Caballeronia sp. TF1N1: one gene and its partner. The protein of the gene in region 1 interacts with the protein of each later gene in a pairwise test. Links are inferred from orthologs where the notes say so. Each region holds a gene or a part of one and is shown on either strand. Other genes may lie near its edges.

Region 1 (11,870 bases):
GATCTCGCGAAGGCCGTCGAAGCCATCGGTCCGGACACGTGCGCGGTGATCGTCGAGCCGGTGCAAGGCGAAGGCGGCGTGCTGCCCGCCGATCCCGCGTTCCTCGAGGGTCTGCGCCGAGCCTGCGACAAGCACGGCGCACTCCTGATTTTCGATGAAGTGCAGACGGGCGTCGGCCGCACGGGCACGTTCTACGCATACATGCAGTATGGCGTGACGCCCGACATTCTCACGAGCGCGAAGGCGCTGGGCAACGGTTTTCCCATCGGCGTGATGCTGACCACCGAAGCGATCGCAAACCATTTCTCGGTCGGCGTGCACGGCACGACGTATGGCGGCAATCCGCTTGGCGCATCGATTGCGGAAAGGGTCGTCGAACTGATCAGCGATCCAACGGTGCTCGCAGGCGTGGAAGCGCGCAGCCGCGCGATCAAGGCGCATCTGCAGCGGATTGGCGAGCGCTTTAACATGTTCAGGGAGATTCGCGGTCGCGGTCTTCTGATCGGCGCGGAACTCAACGACACTTACAAGGACCGCGCGAAGGACGTGCTCAATGCGGCAGCGGCGAATGGCGTGATCATGCTGATCGCCGGCCCCAACGTGCTGCGTTTCGCGCCGTCGCTCATCATGCCGATGGCCGATCTCGACGAAGGCTTCGCGCGTATCGAGCAGGCAATCGGCCAGCTCGTGGGCGCGTCCGCCGTCACTCGCTAATAGGACCCGATGATGCTATTCGTTCGTCCCGCAAGACTCTCCGATCTCGACGAGCTCGAACGGATGGCGCGTGCGGCGCAACCCGTGCTGCATTCGCTGCCGCGCGACCGCCGCGCGCTCGAAACGCGCGTTGCGCTCTCGGAAGATTCGTTTCGCGCCAAGGTGGATTTGCCCGGCGAGGAGTTCTATCTCTTTGTGATGCAGGATTCGGCGACGGGCAAGCTGCTCGGGACATCGAGCATCGTCGCGTCGGCAGGGTACTCGGAGCCGTTCTACGCGTTTCGTAACGACGCGCTGATCCACGCATCGCGCGAACTCAAAGTGAATCGCAAGATTCACGCGCTCACGATGTCGCACGAACTCACGGGCAAGAGCCGTCTCACGGGCTTTTATATCGATCCGTCGCTGCGCACGCCCGAAGGCGAAGCGGCGGCGCATTTGCTGTCGCGTTCGCGCATGTTGTATATCGCCGCGAACCGCAAGCGCTTTTCGAGCGAAGTCTTCTCGCTGATGCTCGGCGTCAGCGACGACACCGGCGCGTCGCCGTTCTGGGAAGCAGTGGGACGCAAGTTCTTCAGCCGCGACTTCGAGCAGGTGGAACTCGAATCGGGTGGACGCAGCCGCACGTTCATCGCCGAAGTCATGCCGAGTTATCCCATCTATGTACCGCTCCTGCCGGGCGAAGCGCAGCGCGTCCTCGGCGAGCCGAACGAAAGCACGCTCCTTGCATACGACATCCATCTGGAAGAGGGCTTCGAGCCCGACCGTTTCGTCGATATCTTCGACGCCGGCCCGGTGTTGACGATAGCCGTGGACAAGAGCGCATCGGCGAGTTCGAGCGAATTGCGCACGGTGCGCGATGGCGCGCTTGCCGGTTCACGCGCCGCGCCGTATCTCGTGGCCGCGGGCGGCGCGCACGAATTTCGCGCGATCGTCGCACCATTGGCGGGCACGCGGTCCGACGGCGCGGCCTTGAGCGCCGACGCGCGCGCGGCGCTCGGCGTGCAGGAGAAAGAGACGGTGCGCGCCGTGCCCTTGCATCAGGCTTCGGGAGAATTGCAATGATCGTCGTGCGCTCTGTGCGGCCGGGAGATGTCGACGCACTCGTCGCGCTGGCCCTCGAAACGGGTCCGGGCCTGACCACCTTCAAGCCGGATCGCGAGGCGCTCGTCGCGCGCGTCGAACGCGCGCGGCGCACGCTTGCGGATGCCGCCGAGGCTTTCGAGGCAGGCTATCTCTTCGTGATGGAAGACACCGCGACGGGCGATATCGCGGGCGTTTGCGGCATCGAAACGGAAGTCGGACTGGAGCAGCCGTTCTACAACTATCGCGTGGCAACGGTCGTGCATGCAAGCAAGGATCTGGGCGTATGGACGCGTATGTCGCTGCTCAACATCTCGCACGACCTCACCGGTTACGCGGAAGTGTGCTCGCTGTTTTTGAGCCCGCGTTATCGCACGGCGGGTGTCGGCGGTTTGCTGTCGCGCTCGCGCTTCATGTTCATCGCGCAATTCACTTCGCGATTTCCGCAGCGTCTGTGCGCCGAGTTGCGCGGTCATTTCGATGACAACGGCGAGTCGCCATTCTGGAACGCGGTCGGCTCGCATTTTTATCAGATCGATTTCAACGAAGCGGACTATCTCAGCTCGCATGGCAAGAAGTCGTTCGTGGCGGAATTGATGCCGCGTTATCCCGTGTACCTCGACTTGTTGCCCGATGCCGCGCGCGATGCGGTCGGCATCACGCATCGCGATACCGCGCCCGCGCGCAAGATGCTCGAAGCCGAAGGGCTGCGCTACGAGAATCACGTCGATATCTTCGATGCCGGTCCCGTGCTCGAATGTCACGTCGCGGATTTGCGCACGGTGCGTGAAAGCGTGCTGGCCGAAGTGAGGATCGGCGTGCGCGATGCCGCCATCGAAAGCGATGCGCGCAGTCTCGTATCGAACACGCTGCTCGAAGGGTTCCGCTGCGGCGCGACCGTTGGCGCGGCCGATGACGGCGAGTTCCTGCTGACTCAGGAAGAAGCCGATGCCCTGCGCGTAACCGCAGGCGATGCCGTGCGCGTGCTCACGTCTTATCCGCGCGCCAAGTAAAGAGAAACGACATGACTATCCAAAATCAGTTGTATATCGGCGGCGAGTGGCTCGAAGGCAAGGGTGCGGCGTTCGCCTCGCGCAACCCGGCGACGGACTCGGTCGTCTGGCAAGGCAACAGTGCTTCGGCCGACGATGTCGAGCGCGCGGTTTCATCGGCGCGGCGCGCGTTTGCGTCGTGGTCGGCGGTGAGTTTCGATGAACGCGTCGCCATTGCGCGCCGCTTCGCCGCGTCGTTGAACGAGAACAAGGAAGCGCTCGCCGACGCCATCGGCCGCGAGACCGGCAAGCCGTTGTGGGAAGCGCGCACCGAGGTGGCTGCGATGGCCGCCAAGGTCGATATCTCCGTGCAGGCCTATCACGAGCGCACCGGCGAGAAGCGCGCACCCATGGCCGATGGCGTCGCCGTGTTGCGGCATCGGCCGCATGGCGTCGTTGCCGTGTTCGGGCCGTACAACTTTCCGGGGCATCTGCCCAATGGTCATATCGTGCCGGCGCTCATCGCGGGCAACGCGGTCGTGTTCAAGCCTTCGGAACTCGCGCCGGGCGTGGCTGCAGCGACGGTCGCTTTGTGGAGCGAAGCAGGCTTGCCCGCCGGCGTGTTGAATCTCGTGCAGGGCGAGAAGGACACGGGCGTGGCGCTGGCGAATCATCGGCAAATCGACGGGCTTTTTTTCACCGGCAGTTCGGATACGGGCACGCTGTTGCATCGCCAGTTCGGTGGGCGGCCGGAGATCGTGCTCGCGCTGGAAATGGGCGGCAACAATCCGCTCGTCGTCGCGCATACGGACGACGTGGACGCCGCCGTGCATCACACCATTCAATCGGCGTTCTTGTCGGCGGGACAGCGCTGCACGTGCGCGCGCCGTCTCTTCGTTCCCGACGATGCCTTCGGCGAGCGCTTCATGCAGCGCTTCGCCGAAGTGAGTGCGAACATTCGCGTTGGCGCTTACGACCAAGATCCGCAGCCGTTCATGGGCGCGGTGATCTCGGCGCGCGCGGCGGCGCGGCTCGTCAAGGCGCAGGCGCATCTGATCGAAGCGGGCGCGGCGCCCGTGCTCGAGATGAAGCAGCGCGCGGCGCATCTGGGCTTCGTCACGCCGGCTATCCTGGATGTGACCCACGCGGCCGACGTTCCCGACGAAGAGCATTTCGGGCCGCTCGTGCAGGTCACGCGCTACCGGACTTTCGACGAGGCCATCGAACGCGCGAACGATACGGCCTACGGTCTCTCGGCGGGCTTGCTCGCCGACGACGAAGCCGCGTGGACGCGCTTTCAGCGCACCATTCGCGCGGGCATCGTCAACTGGAACCGGCCGACCAACGGCGCTTCGTCGGCGGCGCCGTTCGGCGGCATCGGGCGCTCGGGCAATCAGCGGCCGAGCGCGTACTATGCGGCGGATTACTGTTCGTACCCGATGGCATCGGTGGAAAGCGCGCAACTGCAGATGCCCGCGAGCGTGTCGCCGGGACTCACGTTCTAAAGAACCGCGAAGGATCAAGGATGTCTTCATTCGAAGCAAACTTCGACGGGCTGGTCGGCCCGACGCACAACTACGCGGGGCTGTCGTTCGGCAACGTCGCGTCGCGCAGCAACGAGAAGTCGGTGGCGAACCCGAAGGCTGCCGCGAAGCAGGGCTTGCGCAAGATGAAGCGGCTGGCGGACCTCGGCTTCAAGCAAGGCGTCTTGCCACCGCTCGAACGGCCTTCCGTGCGTCTTCTGCGCGACGTCGGCTTTTCCGGCGACGATGCCACGGTCATCGCGCGCGCCGCTCGCGAAGCGCCCGAACTGCTGGCGGCGGCCAGTTCCGCATCGGCGATGTGGACCGCCAACGCCGCGACCGTCAGCCCTTCCGCCGACACCGCCGATGGCCGCGTCCACTTCACGCCCGCGAATCTCGCCGCGAAGCTGCATCGCGCGATCGAGCATGGCGAAACGCGCCGTTCGCTCGCCGCGATCTTCGTCGACGAAGCGCGCTTTCGCATTCATCACGCGCTGCCCGGCACGCCCGCGCTCGGCGACGAAGGCGCGGCGAATCACACGCGTTTTGCGCGCGAGTATGGGGAGAAGGGCGTCGAGTTCTTTGTCTACGGACGCAGCGAATATGCGCAGGGACCGCAGCCGCAACGCTATCCCGCGCGGCAGACGCTGGAGGCGAGCCGGGCCGTCGCGCGTCTGCATGAACTCGATGAGTCGGCGACCGTTTTCGCGCAGCAATCGCCCGATGTGATCGATGCCGGCGTGTTCCACAACGATGTCATCGCGGTCGGCAATCGCACGACGCTGTTTTGCCATCAGCGCGCGTTCGTCGATCAACACAGCGTGTACGACGAACTGAGCGCGAAGCTCGCGGCGCGTGGCGCGGTCTTCACGGCGCTCGAAGTGCCGGAGAGCGAAGTGAGCGTCGCGGATGCGGTCTCGTCGTATCTTTTCAACAGTCAGTTGCTGTCGAACGTTCAGGGCAAGCAAGTGCTCGTCGTGCCGCAGGAATGCCGCGAGAACGAGCGCGTGGCCGCGTATCTGGATTCGCTGGGCGAGCGATCCACGCCGATCGACAAAGTGCTCGTCTTCGATCTGCGCGAGAGCATGAAAAACGGCGGCGGCCCGGCGTGTCTGCGCTTGCGCGTCGTGCTGAACGACGTGGAGCACGCGGCCGTCAATCGCGATGTCTGGATGAACGACGCGCTCTTCACCCGCCTCGATGCGTGGATCGACACACATTATCGCGATCGCCTCGCGCCCGCCGATCTCGCCGATCCGCAATTGCTCGATCAGTCGCGCACCGCGCTCGATGAATTGACGGCCATTCTCTCGCTCGGATCGATCTATGACTTCCAGCGCTGATGCCTTGCTGCTGAACGATTTCTTGCGCTTCACGCTGTCGGGCGCGCAGCCGTCGCAAACCTTCGGCGTCGCGCCTTCGGGCGTGCGCTGGACCTGGCAGGACGATGGCGTGCTGCTGCTCGAACCCGCGGCGAACGAGGCATCGCCAAGCGTGATGGCATCGGCGGGCATTCATGGCGATGAAACCGCGCCCATCGAAATGCTGTCGCGGCTCGTTGCCGATATCGCGAGCGGCGCGGCGCCACTTGCCGCGCGCATGCTGGTGATTCTCGGCAACATCGAGGCGATGCGCGCGGGTGAGCGGTATATCGACGACGATCTGAACCGGCTTTTTAGCGGCCGCCATGCGAAGTTCACGCAGAGCCGGGAAGCGCCGCGCGCGGCGTCGCTCGAAGCGAGTGCGTTGGCGTTCTTCGAGGGCGTCACGCATGCGCGATGGCATATCGACATGCACACGGCGATACGCGCCTCGGTATTCGAGCAGTTCGCCTTGCTGCCGCACACCGGCGCACCGCTCGCACGCGCGATGTTCGACTGGCTGCGCGATGCGCGCTTGCAGGCGGTGCTTTTGCATCGCGAGAAGAACAATACGTTTTCATACTTCACGGCGCAGGCTTGCAACGCGCTTGCCTGCACGCTGGAGCTCGGCAAGGTGCGTCCGTTCGGCGCGAACGATCTCACGCGTTTTGCGGCATCGGATGCGGCGTTGCGTCGTCTGATAGGCGGTGAGCGGCCGGACGCGGATGCGCCGTTGCGCGTGTTTTCCGTGGTCGCGCAGATCGACAAGCAAAGCGATGCGTTCGTGCTGAACGTAGCTGGCGACGTGCCGAATTTCACGGCGTTTCCGGCGGGCACCGAGCTCGCGCATGATGGGGATTACCGGTATCGCGTATCGCACGATGAAGAGCGGATCGTGTTTCCCAATGCTCGGGTCAAGGCGGGATTGCGCGCGGGGCTGATGGTCGTCGATACGACCGAGGCTACGCTAGCGGCGCTCGATTGAGCGCTGGCGTTTGCGGTGGCGCTTGCACGTTTGTCCGAGCGTCGAGTCGTGCTTGTGGCCACACATCGGTCGCGATTATTGGGCGGCACATCGCCGAGATGTCTATCGAGGTGGGTGGCACGCCTTCGCGATCTGTCGCGTGTTTGCACTTGTGCGTGGGCTTGCCCGTGCGTTTGCGTTTGGGCTCTAGCTTGAGCTTGCAGCACGCACCTGCCCGCGCACCCGGCCGTCCATTTGCACTTGCATGAACGCGACCGCCACTTGCAACTTTCCCGTCCACGTTATCTCCACAGTCTGTTGCCGCGACCGCGCTACAATCGCGGCCCTGTGTTTGATGCGGCGCAGCGATCATCGCCGAGACGTTTGAGCATGGCTTTCCGTGCCGCGATGCTTCGGACGCCGGCGGCATGCGGCATCTGACAGAGACGAACGAATCGAACTTGGAAGGAGATGGACTTGATTAAACTGCAATGGCTCAATCGCAGGTTTGCCGCGTTCGCGCTCGTGAGCGTTTCCGCGGCGGCAGGCATGGCAACGCTCGACGCGCATGCCGCCGACAGCATGAAGGAACTGCGCTTCGGCGTGGAGGCGTCTTACGCGCCGTTCGAATCCAAGACGCCGTCGGGTGAACTGACGGGCTTCGATATCGACATCGGCAACGCGGTGTGCGCGAAGCTGAAGACGAAATGCGTGTGGGTCGAAAATTCGTTCGACGGCCTGATTCCGGCCTTGCAGGCGCGCAAGTTCGACGCCATCAACTCCGACATGACGATCACGGACAAGCGGCGCGTCGCGATCGACTTCACCGATCCCATTTATACGATTCCCAACCAGCTCGTCGCGAAGAAGGGCAGCACGATCCTGCCGAGCGTCGTTGGTCTGAAGGGCAAGCGCGTGGGCGTGCTGCAAGGCTCGATTCAAGAGACATACGCGAAGGCGAAGTGGGCGCCGGCGGGGATAGATGTCGAGTCGTATCAGGCGCAGGATCAGATCTACGCGGATCTCGCGACGAGCCGTCTGGATGCCGCGTTCCAAGATGCCGAGGCGGCATCGAAGGGCTTTTTGAAGCAGCCGCAAGGCGCGGGTTTCGCGTTCGCGGGACCGGCTGTGTCGGATGACAAGCTGCTCGGATCAGGCGTCGGCTTCGGCGTGCGCAAGAACGATAAGGCGCTGAAGGATGCGCTCAATCGCGCGCTGAAGGAGTTGAAGGACGATGGGAGCATCGACCGGTTCGCGGCTAAGTATTTCGATGTGAAAGTGGTTTTGAAGTAAGGCTTGGTCTTGCTTGAGAAAGCCCGTTTCTGGCGAAAGCGGAACGGGCTTTCGTACCTCACATCGCCCCAATCACCACCGTACAAGTCGTTCCCGCCGCGAGCAGCACGCCTTCCGGCACATCATCGATCTTCACGCGCACCGGCACGCGTTGCGCAAGCCGCACCCAGTTGAACGTCGGGTTCACATCCGCGAGCAACTCACGGCTTTGCGGATTGTCGCGATCGTAAATGCCGCGCGAAATGCTCTCGACGTGACCCGTGAGCTCGCCGCCGCTCATCAAACGAATCTGCGCCTTGTCGCCGATCTTCACATGCGGCAGCTTGGTCTCTTCGAAATAGCCATAGACCCAGAACGAATGACTATCGACGATGGCGAGCTTCGCCGCGCCCGCCGTCGCGTAATCGCCGCGATACACATTCAGATTCGTCACGTAGCCGTCCACCGGGGAAAACACCTTGGTGCGTTCCAGATTGAGCTTCGCGGCATCCAGCGCGGCGTTCGCCTGCTGCAACTGCGCCTCGGCAGTCGATGCCGTCTGCATGGAGTTCTCGCGTGCTTCCTTCGAGACGACCAGCGCGTCCATGTCCGCGCGACGCGCCGCATCGGCCCGGCGCATGCGCAACTCGGCCGCGCGCGCCGCGACGTTCGCCTGCGCCTGCTCGACGGCGATCTGGTAATGCGACGGGTCGATCTCCAGCAGCAAGTCGCCTTTCTTCACGAACTGATTGTCGTGCAACGGCATCTGCACGACCGCGCCTGACACGTCCGGCGCCACGTTGACCACATCGGCGCGCACCCGTCCATCGCGCGTCCACGGATCGTTCATGTAATGCACCCACAGCATGCGGCCGATGACGAGCGCCGCGGCGAAGATGGCTATCGTCATGACGAAGCCGACGAGTTTTCTGATCAGCATGATGCAACTCTCTTGAATATGTTGTTGGCGACGAAGCGGTCGAGAATCATCGATACACCGCGAGACCCAGCACGCCGCACACGCAGACGAGCAGGCTCGCGCGAAACAGCGCCGGATGCCAGACCACGCGATACAGTCCGGCCAGCGCCAGCACGCGGTCGATGATCCAGGTGACGAGCCCGCCCGCGAGGCACAGCAAAAGCAGCGTTGGCACGTAAGCTTCGAGAATCGCGGTATCACGCGGCATGGGACGCTCCTTCAGGCGAAATCGGTTGGAACGCTGCGAACGGCGATTCCGGGTCGAGCAGCGCGGTACGAATGAAATGCAGATGACTCACGATGCGTTGCAGCCGATGCCGCTCTTCACGCGGCGTATCCGAATCCGAAGCCTGCGAAGCAAGCCTGGCCTGCATCTCGTCGATGGCGTGTTCCGTCGCGACGAGCGCGCCATCGAAACGCGCTTGCCGTGGCCGATCGAAGAGCCGCGCCACCGCATCGAGCGTCGGGTTCACGACGCGTTCGAAGCCCGCCATTTCGCGTCGCAAATCGATCACCGCATTGCCGAATTCGAGCACCGCGAAGAGCCACTGCAAGGCCTCGCGTTGCAGCGCGGGCTTGTCGGAAGCGAGCGCGTTGATCTGCGAAAGCAGGTCGCGCGTGCGGCTTTCGAAATGCGTCGTCAGTTGCGCGAGACGTCCGCGCCGCGCGCTCACTACTTCGCGGCGCAGGTCCGCGAGCAGCAGACGGCGCAGCCACGGCGCATCGGTCGGCAGGAGCACGGCGAAGGCGATCGCGGAGACGATCATCGACAAGACGAGCGCGATGGCGTCGTTCATGAAGCCGGTCGGATCGTAATGCACGAGGTTGTCCGGCCCCGCGAGAAAGCAGAAGAAGATGCAGTAGCCGATGCCCACGCCCGCGAGCGAGCGACGCGTCGTCAAGAACGCGCCGAGCATGAGCGCGGGCACGAGCGCCGCGCACATCAGCACGAAGCCGTCGATATGCGGAAACACGCCGAACACGACGATCATGCCCGTGATGCTCGCGAGCGTCGTGCCGATAGCCATTTGCGCGGCCATCTGCGTCGGCCGTGGCGACGACGACGCCAGCGCGCATACGGCAGCGGCGTTGAGCACCATCGTGCCGCCGCTCGGCCACGCGCTCGCGATCCAGAACGCGCTCAGGACGAACATCACGACCGCGCCGCGCAGGCCGGAAACCGCGGCCGCGAGCAGATTGGTCTTGGGCACGTAACGCGCGACCCAGCGCTCGCGTTCATGCGACGGCGCCGCGAGCGACGCGTAGGTGTCGGCATACGCGAGCATGTCGTCGACGAAACGATAAAGCAGCTCGGTCGCGGTATCGAATTCGAGTGCGGTGAAGCCGGGCGCGGCTTCGAGCGAGATACGCGTCGCGCGCACGCGCTTGGGCAACGCGGCCTTGTAGTCGCGCAATTGCGCGGCGGCGTGCGCGGCGTCGGCAGCGTTGCGCACCGGCTCGCCCGCAATCAGCAACAGCGGCGGCACTTCGTGGATGAACGGTTCGAGCGCATCGATGGTCGTGCCCGACGCGTTTGCGCGCAGCCGGTTCATCAACTGATGCAGCGCGTGAAAACGCGTGGATGCACTCATGAATTCACTATTCAGCCGCGCGAGCCGCCCGCCGCGCCGCCGCGATTCGGGATGCTCGAAAATCGCGACACTGCGCGCCGCCTCGAAGCCGACGATATCCGCGACGAAGCTCAGATTGGTGCGTTCGATCTGCGCGCGCTCGAGCTTGCCGGACATCGCGTGACAGACGTAATCGACGAATTGCGTGAAGCGCCGTCGCACCGTGGTGCGGATCTGCTCGCCCGCGAGTTGCGGAAACACGAGCGCGCTCACGGCGCCCGCGCACACGATGCCGAGCGACACTTCGCCCACCCGCGTCAGGGCCGACAGATACGCGCCATCCGGATGCTGCGCCGCCGGTATGCCGATCAGCGCCGCCGTGTATCCCGCAAGCACGAAGCCATACGAGCGGAAGTTGCGATTGCGCGCCGCGCCCGCCGTGCAGATGCCGACCCAGAGCGCCGTCGCCGAGAGAAACAGCACCGGCTGCTGCGAGAACAGGCTGATGAATGCGAGCATGACGACGAGACCGACCATCGTGCCGCAGAAACGGTAGAAGCTCTTCGCGAGCACCATGCCGCTTTGCGGCTGCATCACGACGAAGACCGTAGTCATCGCGGTGCGCGGCTGCTGCATGTCGAGCCGCATGGCGATCCATAGCGCGATCAGCGCCGCCAGCACCGCCTTGAAGATGTAGATCCACGCGAGGCCGTCGGTGCGCGCCCAATCCGCGAAGGCGTTCACGAGCGATGCGCGCTTGTCGATGAGAACAGTGGCCATGAACGTTCTCCTCACTTCACCGAGGACGACGCGCCGAGCGACGAACCGAACGGGCCGATATGCTTCGCGGGCGCGAGCGCCGTTTCTTGCGGACCATTCGAAGGATCGTCGATACCGCCGCCGAGCGCGGAGGTGAGCGTTGCATAGGCTGCGAGCCGTTGCGCCCGCACGCGTGCTTCGCCGTCCTGCGCGCGCAGCAATTGCGCTTGCGCGATCAGCACGTTGACGTAATCGGTCAGGCCGCGCTTATAACCGGCGTTGGCGAGGTCGTAGTTCTTGCGTGCGGCGGCGACCGAGCGCCCCGACGCTTCCAGCTGCGTGTCGAGCGAACGCACGCGCACGACTTGATCGGCGATGTCCTTTAGCGCGGCGACGAGCGCCGCGTTGTAGTGATCGACGGCCACGTAGTATTGCGCCGATACCGCGCCGAGTTGCGAGCGCAGCCGTCCGCCTTCGAAGATAGGCAACGACAGCGCCGGGCCGAATGTATAACCCGTCGCCTTGCTCGTGAGGAAACTGAGCAGCGCGCCGCCCGCGAAAGTCTGCGTGAGCGACGCCGCGAGATTGATGTTCGGATAGAACTCGGCCTTCGCGACATCGATACCGCGCGCTTGCGCCGCCACCATCCAGC
Region 2 (11,839 bases), 640 kb from region 1 along the record:
CGCCGTCAACGCGTCCAGCTTGCAGGCGGTCAATGGCTCGCAACTGTTTGGGCTATCAAAGTCGACGGCTGCTGCACTCGGCGGCGGTTCGACGGTTAATAGTGACGGTTCGATCACTCAGCCGAGTTACGCGCTGACGAACGCCAACTCGATCAATGGCACGTCTGGCGCCGCTACGGACGTCGGCACGGCTTTCGGTACGGTCGATGCAGCGTTGGGCAAGCTCAACTCGAACGTGACGCAAAACACAGCCGACATCGCGAACCTCAACACCGGACTCACAAACGGCACACTCGGCTTGGTTCAGCAAGACCCGACGACACGCAATATCACCGTAGCAAAAGCCACCGATGGTACGGTTGTCGACGTAACGGGTACTGCAGGTGCTCGGACCGTGACGGGCGTTGCGGCTGGCGCAGTCTCCGCAACCAGTCTTGATGCAATCAACGGCTCGCAGCTCTACGCTACCAACCAGAACGTGGCCCAAAACACGTCCAACATTGCGCAAAACACGTCCGACATCGCGGCGCTGAGTACAAACGTCGCTCAGAACACGTCGGATATTGCTTCGCTGAACACGAACGTCGCTCAGAACACCTCGGATATCGCAAAGAACACCTCCGATATCAACAATATCAACACGCAACTGGCGAGCGGCGGCCTTGGCCTCGTCAAGCAAGACGCAACGACGCAAAACATCACCGTCGCGAAGGACACGGGCGGCACGGTCGTCGACATGACGGGCACCGATGGCACGCGTACGGTGACCGGCGTATCGGCTGGCGCCCTGAGCGCTGATAGTACCGACGCAGTCAACGGCTCGCAGCTCTATCAAACGAACCAAAACGTTTCGAGTCTGGCGCAGCAATTGAGCAACGTCGAAGGCGCTGCTTCAACGGTCGCTTCGCAAAAGACCGATACCCCCGCTGTTGCGTCCGGCACCGACTCGACCGCCCTCGGAAATGGCTCGAAGGCAACGGGTAACAACTCCGTCGCGCTGGGTAGCGGTTCTGTCGCGGACGAAGACAACACCGTCTCGATCGGCTCGAAGGGCAACGAACGTCGCCTGACGAACGTCGCGCCGGGCATCAACGGTACCGACGGCGTCAACATGAACCAGTTGAACGCAGTTCAAAGCAACGTCGATACGGTAGCGCGTCAGGCATTTTCCGGCGTCGCCGCCGCGATGGCCATGCCGAACCTGACGCCGAGTCAGCCGGGCAAGACCGTGGTCGCAGCCGGTGTCGCGAACTACAAGGGCTACACGGCCATGGGCGTTGGCGGCACCTACCGTTCGCGTGACAGCCGCTGGCTCGTCAACGCTGCAGCTTCGATCACGCCGCACGGCGACGCAGGCGTGCGCGGTCAAGTCGGCTACGAGTTCTAAGCGCGCGGTTCGCGAGCGAGACCAAACCAGAAGCACGAAGCATCGATAAGGCAGTAAGCAGGGCGGCTATCCGAAAGGGTAGCCGCCCTTTTTGCATTTTTACGCACCTTAAGAAAGCTTTAAGCGACACCCCGTAATCTTCGTTCATCCAATGGCGCCTTCTCAAGCGCAACCCGTCAGGAGCACACACGATGAAAGCGAAGATTCTCACACGCAGCGCCGTCGCAGCAGCGGTCGCCGTTGCCTTGTCGGCGGGCTACGTGGCCGGCCATAACAACGTGCCCGCGCCGCAGGTCATCGCGCCCGCGCAAGCCGCGCTGATGCCTGCCGAAGCCGCGGCGAAGACCGGCGTTCCCGATTTCTCCGGCCTCGTCGAAACGTATGGTCCGGCCGTGGTGAATATCAGCGCGAAGCATGTCGTGAAGCAAACGTCCGCCCGACGCGGCAACGCGAATCAAGTGCCGATGGACCCCGACGATCCGTTCTATCAGTTCTTCAAGCGCTTTTATGGCGGCGTGCCCGGCATGGGCGGCGGCGATGGCGCGGGTCCCGGCGCGGACCGTCCGAGCGAAGGGCTGGGTTCGGGTTTCATCGTCAGCAACGACGGCTACATTCTCACCAACGCGCACGTGGTCGATGGCGCGAATGTCGTCACCGTCAAGCTCACGGACAAGCGCGAATATCGGGCGAAGGTGGTTGGCGCGGACAAGCAATCGGACGTCGCGGTGCTGAAGATCGACGCGAAAGATTTGCCCACGGTGAAAATCGGCGACCCCAACGGCAGCAAGGTCGGGCAGTGGGTGGTTGCCATCGGTTCGCCGTATGGCTTCGACAACACGGTGACCTCCGGCATCATCAGCGCGAAGTCGCGCGCGCTGCCCAACGAGAATTACACGCCGTTCATCCAGACCGATGTACCGGTGAATCCGGGCAATTCGGGTGGGCCGCTCTTCAATCTGCAAGGCGAAGTCATCGGCATCAATTCGATGATCTATTCGCAGACGGGCGGTTTCCAGGGACTTTCGTTCGCCATCCCGATCAACGAGGCGATCAAGGTAAAGGACGCGCTCATCAAAACGGGTCACGTCGATCGCGGCCGGCTCGGCGTAACGGTGCAAGGGCTGAATCAGACGCTCGCCAATTCGTTCGGCATGAAGTCGCCGCAAGGTGCGCTCGTGAGTTCGGTCGAGCCGGGCGGACCGGCCGCGAAGGCTGGCTTGCAACCCGGCGACGTGATTCTTTCGCTGAACGGCACGCAGGTGACGGATTCGACCTCGTTGCCGTCGCAAGTCGCGGGTCTTTCGCCGGGCACATCGGCGAAGGTGCAGGTGTGGCGCGACAAGAGCGCGAAGGATCTGACCGTGACGATCGGCGCGCTCAAGGACGCCAAGACCGCAAGCGCTGACGTGAAGGGCGACGACGATGGCGGCGCCGCCGCACAGGACGCGCGCCTCGGCGTCGCGGTGCGCCCGCTCACGCCGGAAGAGAAGCAGGAAAGCTCGGTGTCGCGCGGCTTGCTCGTGCAGCAATCGAACGGCGCGGCGGCGAATGCGGGTATCCAGGCAGGCGACGTGATTCTCGCGGTCAATGGCCAGCCGGTCACGACGGCGCAGCAGTTGAAGACGATGATCTCGCACGCGGGCGACAGCATCGCGCTGCTGATCCAGCGGGACAATGCGCAGATTTTCGTGCCGGTCGATCTTGGCTGATGGTGTACGTCGATGCGCGTCGTGCGGTTCGGAGTGGCGTGTTCGCGTCGCTCCGAAACGCGCTTGCGCATGCGGCATGAATGGCGCTTAGCGTCGCTGATTCGTCCGGAGTGCGTTTTCGATTGCGCAATGGATATCACGTTCTGCAATGGCTTTCGCATCATTCCACTAAGCGCGGTCCATCGAACGACAAAAGATCCCGCCCGAACGCGCAGGCACAAAGCATGCTCTACACCCCACTCGGTGCCCCATCGCGTGCAAAAGACGCATCGGGCGTGGCGTCGTCGGTGTGTTCGCATGCCGCGGCATCGAATAAAGGAGCCAACATAATGATGAGCAAGACCACGGGAAAACTGGCGACCGCGCTGCTGGTGACGGCGCTTTCGGCTGGAATGGCAGGCGGCGCATGGGCGCAGGCATCGAGCGCCGGCACGAGCGATACGTCGAGCGCGGGCAACGAAAACGGCGGCGGACTGCCGCAAATCGAACAGCAAGGCGATGTGTCCTACACGTCGGGCGGCGTCGGCCTCGACGAATCGCACGCCTTGCAGCGCGAACAAGCGCATTGGCCGCTATCGCTGCGCTTTACGGGTCCAACCGCGGATTACTTGTCGGGCGTGCACGTGCGGATCGTCGGCGGCAAAGGCGGTGAAGTGCTGAGCACCGATTCCATGGGACCTTACATGCTTGTCAAACTGCCGGCGGGCAGCTACACGGTCTACGCCAAGTACAAGGATCAGGAGAAGAAGCAGTCGGTCAATGTCTCCGGACCGGGCAAGGCAAAGGCGGCGTTTCACTGGAGCATCCAGTAACGATAATTCCCGCCGGTCCGGGCGAAATCCCGTCCACCCGGCGACCAAAGTTTGTCTCATAATGAAGCCACGGGCAGCACGCTCGTGGCTTTTTTGGTGACGAGGCGTCCAACGCGCCTCGCAAATTCGGCAGAGGCCGGAGGGCCCACGATGAGCACGGATCTGAACGACGGGCATGAAGCGGCGCATCGGATCGAGATCGCGCCGAACGGACGGCGCTGCCGCGTGATTCACCAGGGCGTCACTTACGCCGACACGCACGAAGCCGTGACGCTTTCCGAAACGGGCGCCGACGACGTGCACTATTTCCCGCGCGCCGACGTCAACATGGCGCGCCTGCAACGCTCCATCCATACATCGGACTGTCCGTTCAAGGGGCAGGCCACGCACTACCATCTGATGACCGAGGAAGGTCCGGTCGAAAACGCCGCCTGGAGTTACGAGGCGCCGCTCGAAAGCGCGCGGCAGATCGGCGGATATCTCGCGTTTTATGCATCGCGCGTCGATCGTATCGACGTGACTTCCTAGGCAGGGCGTCGAATAAAAGCGCCGAACTCGAGGCGCGCGAGCCGAAACGCAATAGCCAGAACGCGGTCCTTGCCCGGAGAAGCGGATGGAAGTTACCGAAGCGTTGCGCGTTCCGCTCGATCCGGCGCATGTGAAGGCGGCGTTGAGCGATCTCACGCTGTTGCGCGCGAGTCTCGATAATTGCGAGTCCTTTACGCTCACGCCGAGCGGCGAGTACGTGTTGACGCTCGTCATGCCGATCGGCGCCTTGCGCGCGCGTTACGAAATTCGCGCGCACATCGCTCGTCGCAGGCGTCTGGCGCAGGCCGACGAAAGTCAAGAAATCGACGACGACACCAGCACGCTCAGTTTCAAGGCGCGCGGCGAAGGCGTGGGTTCGTTGCGCGGTCAGATAGCCGTCGCGGTGAACGCGGAGGACGGCGGCGCGGACACGTGGATCGAATATACGGTCTGGGCGACGGTTTCGGGGCCGCTCGCCGCGTTGCCGCCACGGCAGATCGAAAACGCGCTGCACGAAGCAGCCGACGACTTTTTCGCCGAATTCTGCGAAGTCGTGCGGGCGAAATACGGTTTGCCATCGGCGCGTGCGGAACAGGAAGCCGTGCCGCGCCGGCATCTCTTCTTGCGACCGGGTTCGATGTCGGCGGCGTTCTCGCGTCGCGGCGGCGCGACCGCTCGCGCGATGGGCGGAACCTCCGTCGATGGCGCCGCGACCAATGTGCTGCGTCATCGTCTGGCCGCGCATGGCCTCGTGCGCCGTAGTCGCGATGGCGCGGGCGCCCCGCGCGTGTTCGGTCTGCCCGCCTGGGCGTGGCTCGCGATGCTAGTTTGCGTCGGACTCTTTGTGTTCTTCGCAGAGTACGTTGGCCTGCAATGAGGCGGGCATCGAACGCTCGGGGTATCCGGCGTTCTTGAGCAAAGCCGGACTGCACCGCAAGGCGTCGAAGCAGGCATCGATGACGGCTTCGGAGTCGTGTTCCGGATCGACGCTTCCAGGCAGCATCAGCGAATCGTGCAGGATGCCGGTGAAAAGCCCGTGCAACAGCGTGGTGGCGCGTCGCGTGTCGAGCGCCGCCGGCAGTTGCTTCTTTTCGATGGCATTACGCAGCGCACGCTCGATGCGCTCCATGCCGTCGCGCATGTTGTTCTGATGGCGCTCGCGCACCGGTCCCATTTCCTCGACGAACTCGCACTTCAAAAACAGAATGTCGAAGACGCGGCGGCGCTGTTCATCGGCCGTGATGCTGCGCATGCACCAGATGAAGATTTCGCGGATGCGCGCAAGCGGGTCGGGCTCCTTGCCGTCGAGCGTCGCTTCCACGAGTTCGTCGAGCGGAAGAAGACTGCGGTCGAACATGGCGTTGAAGAGGTCGCCCTTGTTGGCGAAATGCCAGTAAATCGCGCCGCGCGTGACGCCCGCGGCGTGCGCGATATCCGCGAGCGTCGTTCGCGACACGCCTTTTTCGTAAAAGACGCGCTCCGCCGCGTCGAGGATGCGGTTGCGTGTCTCCTGTGCTTCTTCCTTGGTTCGTCTGACCATATCCTGCGGCCGCTTGCCGTCTGCTCCTGCTTTTTTGCCTGCTCGACCAGCCTCGGAGGACTGTTTGTCGAAAATTTGTCAAACGTAATCGATTCCGGCGGGGCGTTTTCGCTCCGTCAATCTGACAGATCGTCGGTCTGGTTTTATACATGCATTCGTGAATGTATATACAATACCACCCGTCGACCGATAGCCCAAGCTGCAGAGGGCGAGTACTATCCGACCAAGCTTTCATTTCGATTGCCCGTTCTGGCCGTCCTCTTGGCCATCGGCGGCGCTTGCACAGCGCCGCGCACGGGCGGAGAAAGCCGGCCACTGGCCGGACGTTGCGCTCACTGGTCTCACTGCTTGGTTATTGGTCAGCGTCTTGCGACGCTTGTGCGCGGCATCGCCCGGGGAAGGCCGTCGCGCACCCAACTTCACTCTCAGTCTTAGACAGAGGTCGCTCCATGCGCGTCGAACGGGTTCCATTCCGCTTAATCACCGCCGCGACGGCTGCCGTTTTCCTGGCTGCCTGCGGACAAAAACAGTCAGCACCTCCGCCACAAACGCCCGAAGTGGGCATCGTCACCGTGCAGCCGACCAGCGTGCCGGTCATCGCCGAATTGCCGGGCCGCACGAACGCGTTCCTGGTCGCGCAAGTGCGCGCGCGGGTGGATGGAATCGTCCTGCGCCGTGAGTTCGTCGAAGGCGCGGAAGTCAAGCAAGGTCAGCGTCTGTACAAGATCGACCCGGCGCCGTATATCGCCGCACTGAACAACGCCAAGGCGACGCTCGCCAAGGCGCAGGCGAATGTCGCGTCGCAGAACGCCTTGACCGGGCGCTACAAGGTGCTGGTCGCGGCCAACGCGGTGAGCAAGCAGGACTACGACAACGCCGTGGCCGCGCAAGGCCAGGCCGTCGCCGATGTCGCCGCGGGCAAGGCCGCCGTCGATACCGCGCAGATCAACCTCGGCTACACCGACGTGGTCTCGCCGATCACCGGCCGCACGGGTCTGTCGCAAGTCACGCCGGGCGCGTATGTACAGGCGAGCGCGGCGACGCTGCTCACCACTGTGCAGCAGCTCGACCCGATCTACGTCGATCTGACGCAATCGAGCGTCGATGGCCTCAAGCTGCGTCGTCAGATTCAGGACGGGCGTCTGCAGACTCAGGGCATCCACGCGGCGAAGGTGTCGCTGGTGCTGGAAGACGGTCGCGTCTATCCGGAGCAGGGCAAGCTGCAGTTTTCCGATGTGAGCGTCGACCAAAGCACGGGTTCGGTCACCGTCCGCGCGATCTTCGACAACAAGGATCGCGTGCTGCTGCCGGGCATGTTCGTGCGGGCGCGTATCGAGGAAGGCACGAACGACAAGGCGCTCGTCGTGCCGCAAATCGGCATCACGCATGACCAGAAGGGCCAGCCGACCGCGCTCGTCGTCAACAAGGACGACAAGGTCGAACTGCGTCAACTCGTTACCGGTGGCACGTTCGGCAACAACTGGGTGGTCGACAGTGGCCTGAATCCGGGCGACCGCGTGATCGTGAACGGCGTGGAAAAGGCGAAGCCCGGTATGCAAGTGAAGCCGGTCGCGGCGCAACTGCCCGCACAGCCGGCCTCGGGCGCGGCGGCCGGTCAGGCGCCGGCGGCATCCGGCGCGGGCGCGACACCCGACAACGCCAACAGCGCGAGCGGCGCCACGGGCCCGAGCGCAGCCGCGCCGGGCGCAGCTTCGGGCAACGCATCCGGCGCGCAAGCGGCGCCGGCATCTGCCGCATCGGGCGCGTAATAACAGGGAGCCTGTTTCATGGCAAAGTTTTTTATCGATCGCCCGATTTTTGCGTGGGTGATCGCGATTATCTTGATGCTGGCGGGCATGGCGTCGATCTTCACGCTGCCTATTGCGCAGTATCCGACGATCGCGCCGCCTGCCATCCAGATCAGCGCGACGTATCCGGGCGCATCCGCGAGCACGGTCGAAAACACGGTGACGCAGGTGATCGAGCAGCAGATGAGCGGCCTCGATCACTTGTTGTATCTGTCCTCGACCAGTGACGACTCGGGTACGGCCACCATCACGCTGACGTTCGCGGCGGGCACGAATCCGGACATCGCGCAGGTGCAGGTGCAGAACAAGCTGCAGCTCGCGACGCCATTGCTGCCGCAGGTCGTGCAGCAGCTCGGTACGAAGGTCACGAAGTCGAGCAGCAGCTTTTTGCTAGTGCTTGCGTTCGTGTCCCAGGACGGAAGCATGAACAAGTACGACCTCGCGAATTACGTGGCGTCGAAAATTCAGGACCCGCTTTCGCGTATCGATGGTGTGGGTACGGTCACGCTGTTCGGCTCGCAGTACGCCATGCGTATCTGGCTCGATGCGACCAAGCTCACCAACTACAGTCTGACGCCGGTCGACGTGCAGACCGCCATCACCGCGCAGAACGTGCAGGTGGCGGCGGGCTCGCTCGGCGGCACGCCGGCGGTTCCGGGGCAGATGTTGCAGGCGACCATCACGCAAGCGACGCTTCTGCAAACACCCGAGCAGTTCGGCAACATTCTGCTGAAGGTGAATCAGGATGGTTCGCAGGTGCGCCTGAAGGACGTGGCGCGTATCGATCTGGGTGGCGAAAACTATAACTTCGACACCAAGTACAACGGTGCGCCGACGGCCGGTTTCGGTATCCAGCTCGCAACGGGCGCGAACGCGCTCAACACCGCGAAGCTCGTGCGCCAGAAGGTCGACGAACTGTCGAAGTACTTCCCGAACGGGCTGGTCGTGAAGTATCCGTACGACACCACGCCGTTCGTGCGGCTTTCGATCGAGGAAGTGGTCAAGACCCTGATCGAAGGTATCGTGCTGGTGTTCCTCGTGATGTATCTGTTCCTGCAGAACTTGCGGGCGACGCTCATCCCGACGATCGCCGTGCCGGTCGTGTTGCTCGGCACGTTCGCGATCATGTCGGCGGTCGGGTTCTCCATCAACGTGCTGTCGATGTTCGGCCTCGTGCTTGCCATCGGCTTGCTGGTGGACGATGCCATCGTGGTGGTGGAAAACGTCGAGCGGGTGATGTCCGAGGAGCACTTGTCTCCACGGGACGCAACCCGCAAGGCGATGGACCAGATCACGGGCGCGCTGGTGGGCGTGGCGCTCGTGCTGTCGGCGGTGTTCGTGCCGGTGGCGTTTTCGGGCGGTTCGGTCGGCGCCATTTACCGGCAGTTCTCGCTCACCATCGTGGCGGCCATGGTGCTGTCCGTGATGGTCGCGCTGGTGCTCACGCCGGCGCTGTGCGCGACCATTCTGAAGCCGCATCCGGAAGGGCATCAGCCCGAGAAGAAGGGTTTCTTCGGCTGGTTCAACCGCAACTTCAACAAGAGCCAGGACAAGTACCACAAGGGCGTGCAGCACGTGATCCGGCGCTCGGGGCGCTGGCTCATCATCTATCTGGTCGTGATCGTGGCAGTGGGCATGCTGTTCCTGCGCCTGCCGAAGTCGTTCCTTCCCGATGAAGACCAGGGCACGATGTTCGTGCTCGTGCAGGCGCCGTCCGGCTCGACGCAGGAATACACGGCCGGTGTGCTCGCCGACGTGCAGAACTACCTGCTGAACGACGAGAAGGCGATCGTCGAATCCGTCTTCACGGTGAACGGCTTTTCGTTCGCGGGTCGCGGCCAGAACTCCGGTCTCGTGTTCGTGCGGATGAAGGACTACGCGCAGCGTCAAGCGAGCAACGACAAGGTGCAGGCGCTGGTCGGCCGGATGTTCATGCACTTCGCGCCCTACAAGAACGCGATGATCTTCCCGGTCAATCCACCGTCGATTCCGGAACTCGGCACCGCGTCGGGCTTTGACTTCGAGTTGGAGGATCGCGCCGGCGTGGGGCACGCGAAGCTGATGGAAGCGCGCAACATGCTGCTCGGCATGGCGTCGAAAGACCCGGTGCTCGCGCAGGTGCGTCCGAACGGCCTGAACGACACGCCGCAGTTCAAGGTGAACATCGACCGCGAGAAGGCGAATGCGCTCGGCGTCTCCATCTCCGATATCGACCAGACTTTCTCGATCGCGTGGGCGTCGCAGTACGTGAACAACTTCCTCGACGTGGATAACCGGATCAAGAAGGTGTACGTGCAGTCCGAGCCGCGCTTCCGTATGTCGCCGGAAGACATCGGCAAGTGGTATGTGCGTAACACCTCGGGCACGATGGTGCCGTTCTCGGCCTTTGCGACCACCGACTGGATCTACGGTTCGCCGAAGCTCGAGCGCTACAACGGTATCTCGGCGGTGGAAATCCAGGGTGCGGCCGCGCCTGGCAAATCGACCGGTCAGGCCATGACGGCCATCGAAGCCATCGCGGCGAAGTTGCCGGCGGGTATTGGCTACGAATGGACGGGGCTGTCGTATCAGGAACGTCAGTCGGGTTCGCAGGCGCCTATTCTGTACGGCATCTCGATTCTCGTCGTGTTCCTGTGTCTCGCGGCGCTGTACGAAAGCTGGTCGATTCCGTTCTCGGTCATCATGGTCGTGCCGCTCGGCGTGCTCGGCGCGCTGCTCGCGGCGACGCTGCGCGGTCTGGAAAACGACGTGTTCTTCCAGGTCGGCCTGTTGACTACGGTGGGTTTGTCCGCGAAGAACGCCATTCTGATCGTCGAGTTTGCGCGTGAGTTGCGCATGCAGGGCATGTCGACGGTGGAAGCCGCGATGGAAGCGGCGCGTCTGCGGCTGCGTCCGATTCTGATGACGTCGCTCGCGTTCATTCTCGGCGTGATGCCGCTTGCCATCAGTAACGGCGCGGGTTCGGCGAGCCAGCACGCGATCGGCACCGGCGTGATCGGCGGGATGCTGACCGCGACCTTCCTTGCGATCTTCATGATCCCGATGTTCTTCGTCGTGATCAGCAAGTTCAGCAAGAGCAAGGACATGCCGGCACCGGGTTCGTCCGGCGGCGATATCGAAGGTCCGCATGGCGGCGCGCCCGCGGGCTCTGGCAAGGAAGGACATTGAAATGCTAAAACTTTCGTTGATCGCAGCCGCCGTGGCTTTCGTGGCCACGGGCTGCACCTTCGAGCCGAAGTACGACCGGCCGGCCGCGCCCGTCACGCAGACGTTCCCGGAAGGCGGCGTGTACGCCACGCAGCCGACTGCTGAAGGCGCGGCAGACAAGAGCCGCAGCGCGAGCGGGCAGACCGCGCCGGATATCGGCTGGCGCGACTTCTTCGCCGATGCGCGTCTGCAGCGTATTGTCGAACTCGCGCTCAAGAACAATCGCGATCTGCGCGTGTCGATGCTCAACGTCGATGCGGCGCGCGCGCAGTATCAGATCACGCGCGCGGGCCTCTTCCCGACGCTCGATGCGGTTGGCTCGCAAAGCAAGCAGCGCACGCCGCGCAACCTGTCGTTCTTCGACCAGACCATCTCGAACACGTATTCGGTGGGCGTGAATGCGTCGTGGGAAATCGACTTCTTCGGGCGGATTCGCAGCCTGAAGGATCAGGCGCTCGCGCAGTATTTCTCGCTCGCGGAAACGCGCAAGGCGGCGGAAATCTCGCTGGTGTCTTCGGTGGCGGACCAGTATCTGACCATGCTTGCCTACGACGATCTGCTCACCGTCACGCAGAACACGCTGAAGACGGCGCAGGAGTCGTATCGCATCACCAAGCTGCAGTTCGACAACGGTACGGGTTCGGAACTCGATCTGCGTCAGGCCGAGGGCGTGGTGCAACAGGCGCAGGCGAATCTGCAGTCGCAGGCGCGTCTGCGCGCGCAAGCGGAAAACGGTCTCGTGCTTCTCGTGGGCGAACCGTTACCGGACGATCTGCCGGGTGGCATGCCGCTGGATGCGCAGGACTTGCTCGCCGACATTCCGGCGGGTCTGCCTTCCGACCTCCTCA

The links.
Region 2: the proteins of astE (region 1) and LDZ28_RS02485 interact in binary tests that used the Escherichia coli proteins (3 or more experiments, as listed by UniProt). The link is inferred for Caballeronia sp. TF1N1 from one-to-one orthologs.

What each region holds. Positions count from the first base shown.
Region 1 is NZ_CP084626.1:1,167,317-1,179,186, forward strand. Bases 4,649-7,648 are described here. They hold astE (succinylglutamate desuccinylase), read left to right. Parts: upstream 4,649-5,638; coding sequence 5,639-6,658; downstream 6,659-7,648. Other genes in these bases: astB (N-succinylarginine dihydrolase), read left to right, coding at 4,649-5,655; LDZ28_RS05395 (ABC transporter substrate-binding protein), read left to right, coding at 7,118-7,648. In the rest of the region: LDZ28_RS05365 (aspartate aminotransferase family protein), read left to right, coding at 1-714; aruF (arginine/ornithine succinyltransferase subunit alpha), read left to right, coding at 727-1,779; astA (arginine N-succinyltransferase), read left to right, coding at 1,776-2,810; astD (succinylglutamate-semialdehyde dehydrogenase), read left to right, coding at 2,822-4,294; more of astB, read left to right, coding at 4,315-4,648; more of LDZ28_RS05395, read left to right, coding at 7,649-7,930; LDZ28_RS05400 (HlyD family secretion protein), read right to left, coding at 7,989-8,849; LDZ28_RS05405 (DUF1656 domain-containing protein), read right to left, coding at 8,896-9,096; LDZ28_RS05410 (FUSC family protein), read right to left, coding at 9,086-11,239; LDZ28_RS05415 (efflux transporter outer membrane subunit), read right to left, coding at 11,251-11,870. UniProt on the Escherichia coli protein: Transforms N(2)-succinylglutamate into succinate and glutamate.
Region 2 is NZ_CP084626.1:523,623-535,461, forward strand. Bases 4,119-7,087 are described here. They hold LDZ28_RS02485 (TetR family transcriptional regulator), read right to left. Parts: upstream 5,977-7,087; coding sequence 5,260-5,976; downstream 4,119-5,259. Other genes in these bases: LDZ28_RS02475 (DUF427 domain-containing protein), read left to right, coding at 4,119-4,436; LDZ28_RS02480 (CoxG family protein), read left to right, coding at 4,522-5,313; LDZ28_RS02490 (efflux RND transporter periplasmic adaptor subunit), read left to right, coding at 6,426-7,087. In the rest of the region: LDZ28_RS02460 (YadA-like family protein), read left to right, coding at 1-1,387; LDZ28_RS02465 (DegQ family serine endoprotease), read left to right, coding at 1,579-3,096; LDZ28_RS02470 (carboxypeptidase regulatory-like domain-containing protein), read left to right, coding at 3,426-3,908; more of LDZ28_RS02475, read left to right, coding at 4,059-4,118; more of LDZ28_RS02490, read left to right, coding at 7,088-7,745; LDZ28_RS02495 (efflux RND transporter permease subunit), read left to right, coding at 7,764-10,952; LDZ28_RS02500 (efflux transporter outer membrane subunit), read left to right, coding at 10,954-11,839.